Regions from separate parts of the Thermoanaerobacterium sp. R66 genome, predicted to be linked through region 1. Evidence: riboswitches for the same ligand, from Rfam matches in the RefSeq annotation. Region 1 holds a riboswitch; the other holds the start of a gene.

Region 1 (3,350 bases):
AACACTTTGAAGAGACTTTCTATTGTACACATTTTTTTGTTTTCTAAACTTTCTATAAACCTGTTTATATCATTATCAAAAAGCTTGAAAACAGCCGCAAAAGTATTTCCATCATAAACAGACTCATTAAACGAAGCGCCATTATCAGTAAAAAATTTTAAAATATTTTTTATATTAAACTTGTAAAATGGTTTAAGTTTTATATAAAATACATCTGTAAAACTACCATTAAAAACTGAAATGCGTTTAGACGTATGATTCGTTTTTATATCATAATTCAATAGTATATCTATTAAATCTGCAACAACCGAATCACCTGTAGGCATTTGTCCTGCACCTTTTCCAATAAAAATTAGCTCTTTAAAACTGTCTCCTCTCAGTATAACAGCATTGTTTACATCACCAACACTTGCTAAAATGTTGCTATCTTCTATCAATATAGGCTCTACACTCGCATAGACGTTTCCTTTCTCGTATTTAGCCCATGCAAATGGTTTAATCTTGTATCCCAATTTTTCAGCATAATATATATCGTCATTTTTTATTTCATTTATACCATATCTCAATATTGAATTAGCAGAAACATCAGCATCGAATGCTTTTTTTATGAGAATCACAAGCTTATACAAAGCATCGAATCCTTTTATATCGTAATCCGGATTGCTTTCAGCATAACCTCTTTTTTGAGCTGATAAAAGTGCTTCATCATATTTCATTCCCTTTTCTGTTATTTGCGTCAATATGTAGTTTGTAGTACCGTTTATTATCCCTCCTACAAAATTTATTTCATCGGTTATTTTGAGCCTCTCAATTTGATGTATAATGGGGATTGCTCCAGCGACACTTGCTTCAAATTTCAAAAATACACCATTTTCATCTGCCATTTTTCTAAGCTCGTCTCCATATTTTGCTATTAACTCTTTGTTTGCAGTAATTACATGTTTTTTAGAAATTATCGCCTTTTTTACGTACTCGTAAGCAGGATCAATTCCTCCCATTACTTCAATTATTGCACTTATTTCGCTATCACACAAGATTTCGTTAGCATCAGTTGTTAGTATTTCATCTACACCATTAACATTTCTCGGCTTATCAGGATGCTTCACTAGTATTTTTTTTATTTCGGGATAAAACCCCGTTTTTTGTTTTATATGCTGTTTTCTTGATGCGACTATTTTATAGACTCCGCTTCCTACTGTTCCAAATCCCAACAATCCAATCTTAAATTCCATGTGGCATACCTCCTAAAAATTTTTGGCCCTCTTCAATGAGAAGAGGGCCAAAATACGCCACTCCTCTCATCTCTCAGGTTTTCCCTGCAGGATTTGGCACCAAACGCATATAAATGCCGGTTGCCGGGTTTCATCGGGCCAGTCCCTCCACCACTCTTGATAAGAGGCCTTCAATATTCTCTTTTAAATTTGTTGATATTTATATTATCACTTTATACGCTAAGAATCAATACATATTTTTAGATTTTTTATCTTTTCCACATTTTCTTACATCAACATAGTACCTTTTAGTTAAAAGATTCAATTTCGATCACTTACATTTCCCTTCTGCCTTCTAAAGCCCTTGACAGTGTTACAGAATCTGTGTATTCGAGGTCACCGCCTACCGGTACACCATGTGCAATTCTTGTCACCTTTATTCCAAAAGGTTTTATAAGCTTTGCGATGTACATTGCAGTTGCCTCGCCTTCTATGTCTGGATTTGTAGCTAATATTATTTCATTGATTTCAGCGTCTTTTATCCTCTCCAACAGCTCTTTTATCTTTATATCCTCTGGACCTATTCCATCCATAGGCGATATTGCACCGTGAAGTACATGGTATAAGCCTCGATATTCCCTCGTCTTTTCCATCGCTACTACATCTTTGGGATCGGAAACTACACATATGGTATGTGTATCCCTCGTCTCATCACTGCATATACTGCAAAGCTCACTGTCAGTAAAGTTATAGCACTTTTTACAGTATCTTAAATTGTTCTTTGCCTCTAAAATAGCATTAGACAAGTTAACAACATCGTCTAAAGGCATATCTAAGATGTAAAACGCCAGCCTCTGAGCTGTCTTGCGTCCAATGCCGGGAAGTCTTGATAATTCATCAATAAGCCTTGACAATGACCTCGAATATACGTTCATTAATTAATTCACCTCAGAACAAGCCAGGTATGTTGAAACCTCCTGTTATTTTTCCCATCTCTTCTGCAATCATCTTTTCAGCACTTCTTAAAGCTTGATTTACTGCAGCCAATACAAGATCCTCCAGCATCTCTACATCGTCTTTGTCAACGACATCCGGATCGATCTTTATGCTTATAAGCTCCTTTCTGCCATTTGCCACTACCTTTACAGCTCCACCGCCTGCAGACTCCTCAACCGTCTTGTTTTCAAGCTCCTCCTGCATTTTCTTCATTTGCTCCTGCATCTGCTGCGCTTGCTTTATCATGTTATTCATGTTGAAACCGCCAGGAAATCCTCCTTTAGCCATCCAAATACCTCCTAATTAATTTTGTATTCTCTCTTATTTATATGCTAATTTTGACTCAGTAGTGATTAATCAATCTATTATTTCTACATCGCCAAAATATTTTCTTACTGCCTCAATTAACTGTTCATCTTCATTTTTTTCTTCTGTAGCAAAAACTATGTTGTAATCATTACCTGTCAGTCTTTTAATAGCATCTTTGATGTAATCTTTATTTTCGATTTTATTAAGCTCTTCTTTGTAAAACACATGCTCCTTTGGATATTCTATCACAAAATTGCCATCTTTCAAATACGGTTTGCCTAAGCTTAAAAAAGAAAAAATCATCGGTCTGTCTTTCTTTATCATGCTTAATAGTTTTTTGAAAACTTCATTCACATTTATCTCAATGCTCTTATCTACTTTATCAACTATATCATCAGTTTTTTTCGCTTCTTTTTTTACCACTACATCATCAAAAGCCCTCTCAGATTTTAAAGTTTTATCATCAGCGACAATATCCTTCTCTACAGATGGCATTACTTTTCCATTTTTAATCACATTTTCCAACATACTTAGTCTATCTAAAATACTGTCCATATCAGGTGAGATTTCCGGATTTATAAGCTTAAGCAATGTTATTTCCAGCATTATTCTTGGAGATTGAGCATATCTTATTTTTCCCTGAAGATCTATCAATTTCTCTAACACATTTGATAAAAACGCCATGTCAAATAAAGAAGCCTTCTTAATTACATCATTTATCTCTGTTTCTAATATCTCTTCTGACTCATCACCACATGTCTTATATACAATCACATCTCTCAAAAAAGACAATAAAGCCTTCACCAAATTATTTACGTCTATGCCGTAAAGCAT
Region 2 (3,350 bases), 1.9 Mb from region 1:
TAACTTTCATACTCATTCTTCAAAAAGATATATAAATTACTGTATCAATTGCTACAACAGTGTGCTAAAAGGCACTAATTCTCTGCTTTAAAAAATTTTATAAAAGATTGTCTTTATGTTTTACACCGATATATTGCTATTACCGCCATAGCATCCATATATTATAACCTCCGTTCCACATCTATCACTAACGCACGATATAATAAAAAATGATATAAGGTCTAAAATTAACTCAAGAAAAAGATACACTATAATAAAACCTTAGTACCATCTAGAAATTTATAATGCAAAAATCATGCCAAATAAAAAGGGTCTGAAAAATATCAAATCTCTAAATAAATTAGAGAATGATAGTTCAAACCCAAGTAAAAATTAATCAAATAGAAATTTATAATGCATTTTAGTAGATCATGTACGTCAGACCAAATTAACAGCAACCATGATGACTGTGCCCACCATGATGTCCTCCATCACTTTCATTTTTTACATATTTTTCTGGATTCTTTTCAAATTCTGCTTTACAACTTTTCGAACAGAAAAAATATTCCTTTCCATTGAATGTTGTTTTAGCTGCAGCATTATCCTCTTTAACATCCATTCCACACACTGGATCCTTAGCCATTTTTCACACCTCCTTTGATACATTATACCTATACTGGGTTTATGTTTATATGATATCATTTAATTACACAAAAGTCAATCGGAATATACATATTTATGTGCTTCTATTATTAATTTAAATATTATTGCCATAACATTATATTAAACAAATATCTAGTAAATTATTTTAAAAATGTCAAAAGCCCTCTTCTATTGTGAAGAGAGCTCTATAATAATTATTCTGCTGCTTTTTTAAGTGCTTGGTCAAGGTCATACAATATGTCGTCGATGTCTTCTATGCCTATTGAAAGTCTTATTTGGTCTGGGGTTACACCTGCTAATGACAATTCTTCTTCGTTTAATTGCGAATGTGTCGTGCTTGCTGGATGAATTACCAAAGACTTTGCGTCACCAACATTAGCCAGCAATGAGAATAATTCAAGGCTGTTTATGAATTTGATTCCAGCATTTATTCCACCTTTTATTCCAAATGTCAATATTGATCCAGCGCCTTTCGGTAGGTATTTCTTTGCAAGCTCATGATATTTATTTTCTTTAAGTCCAGGATAGTTTACCCACGTCACATTTGGATTGCTTGCTAAGAATTCTGCTACTTTTTGTGCATTTTCCACATGTCTTTGGACTCTTAATGACAAAGTCTCTAATCCTTGTAAAAATAAAAATGCATTGAAGGGGCTTAAAGATGCACCAGTGTCTCTTAAAAGCTGTACTCTCAATTTTGTGATATATGCAGCAGGTCCAAATGATTCAACATATTTAATCCCATGATAGCTGGGATCTGGCTCTATAAATTCAGGGAACCTTCCGCTTCCTGCCCAATCAAACTTTCCTGAATCTACTATTACTCCGCCTATTGATGTCCCGTGGCCTCCTATAAATTTTGTCGCTGAATGTACTACTATATCTGCGCCATATTCAAACGGACGGAAAAGATATGGTGTTGCAAATGTGTTGTCTACAATTAGCGGTATTTTATTCTCATGCGCTATTTTTGCTATAGCCTCGAAATCAGGTATATTTATCCCGGGATTTCCTATTGTCTCTATATATAATGCCTTTGTTCTGTCTGTTATTGCTTTTCTGAAATTTTCAGGATCATCTGGATCTACAAATGTCGTTTTAATGCCAAGTTTAGGCAATGTTAAAGCAAATAGATTGTATGTTCCACCATATAATGTGCTTGCAGATACTATTTCATCACCTGCACCTGCTATATTTAATATAGAGTATGTTATAGCTGCAGCACCAGATGCTGTTGCAACTGCCCCTACTCCTCCTTCAAGTGCGGCAATTCTCTGTTCAAATACATCATTTGTCGGATTCATAATTCTTGTATATATGTTTCCTGCCTCTTTAAGATTGAATAATGCTGCTGCTTGATCAGTATCTTTAAAAACATATGATGTTGTCTGATAGATTGGAACAGCCCTTGAACCTGTCGTTGGATCCGGTTTTTGCCCCGCATGTACCTGCAATGTGTCAAATTTTAATTTTCTTTCTTCACTCATCTAAATCTCTCCTCTTCATAATTTTAGTTTAAAAAAATTAAAAGTTATTCTTATAATTCACCTCTTTTCGTTATTTTTAGAATATTAAAAGCCCTCTTCGATGTAGAAGAGGGCTAAATTTACGCCGCTCCTCTCATCTCTCAGGTTTCCCTGCAGGATTTGGCACCAGACGCATAATATATGCCGGTTGCCGGGTTTCATCGGGCCAGTCCCTCCACCACTCTTGATAAGAGGTTCGATATTTTCTTTATATTGCTAATTATATTAACACTTTAAATCAATAATGTCAATAGGTATTCTTGGACATTTATCAGGTTGAAATTTAAAATCTATATAAATTTTCACTAAAATACCTATCAGATCTATCAGGAAATACTACAACTATATTTTTTGGTTCCTTTTGCTTATTAGCCTGTTTTATAGCCGCAGCAAAGGCAGCGCCCGATGATGATCCTACAAATAATCCTTCTCTTTTTGCAAGTTCCTTAACATAATAAAAGGCTTCATCATCAGTTACCTTTTCGACATCATCTATTAAGCTTACATCCATAGTATCAGGTATAAAATCATTACCTATGCCCTCTATTTTATAGCACTTTACTAAATCTCCTCCACCAATTATTGAACCAATAGGATCAGCAAGCACGCCTTTTACTTTAGGATTTTTCTCTTTTAAATACCTAACTACACCTGTGAACGTTCCACCAGTACCTGCTCCAGCAATAAACACATCTACATTTCCATCCAAAGCATCATATATCTCTGGTCCTGTTGTTTCATAATGAGCCTTTACATTTGCCATATTTTTAAACTGGTTTGGAATATATGAGTCCTTAATCTCCTTTGCTAATTCATATGCTTTATCCATCGCTCCTTTCATTCCAAGCTCTTTAGGCGTATTTACTATTTCAGCACCCAAAGCTTTCATTAGTATCTGTTTTTCTACTGAAAATTTAGTTGGTACAACAAATATGACTTTATAACCTTTATTCAATGCTGCAAGTGCAAGGCCAATGCCCGTATTCCCAGCAGTAGGCTCTATTATAGTAGAACCTTTTTTTATTAACCCTTTATCTTCAGCATCTTTTATCATGTAATAGCACGTTCTATCTTTTACAGAACCACCAGGGTTCATGTTTTCTAGCTTGGCAAAGATGTTTACATATGGAGGTATATCAAAATGAGTTATTTTTAGAAGTGGTGTCTTGCCAATTAAATCAC

Evidence for each region. A riboswitch is a leader RNA that binds a small molecule or an ion and turns the genes downstream of it on or off. The one in region 1 is predicted to bind S-adenosylmethionine.
Region 2: another riboswitch for S-adenosylmethionine. It lies ahead of JJQ93_RS00635 (homocysteine synthase); the one in region 1 lies ahead of JJQ93_RS10295 (homoserine dehydrogenase).

What each region holds. Positions count from the first base shown of each region.
Region 1 is NZ_JAEUWW010000001.1:2,062,377-2,065,726, reverse strand. It holds gene JJQ93_RS10295 (homoserine dehydrogenase) at 1-1,232, opposite strand, end outside; SAM riboswitch class I at 1,296-1,398, opposite strand; gene recR (recombination mediator RecR) at 1,547-2,146, opposite strand; gene JJQ93_RS10285 (YbaB/EbfC family nucleoid-associated protein) at 2,160-2,495, opposite strand; gene dnaX (DNA polymerase III subunit gamma/tau) at 2,565-3,350, opposite strand, start outside.
Region 2 is NZ_JAEUWW010000001.1:145,134-148,483, reverse strand. It holds gene JJQ93_RS00640 (YHS domain-containing protein) at 428-622, opposite strand; gene JJQ93_RS00635 (homocysteine synthase) at 837-2,129, opposite strand; SAM riboswitch class I at 2,260-2,362, opposite strand; gene cysK (cysteine synthase A) at 2,452-3,350, opposite strand, start outside.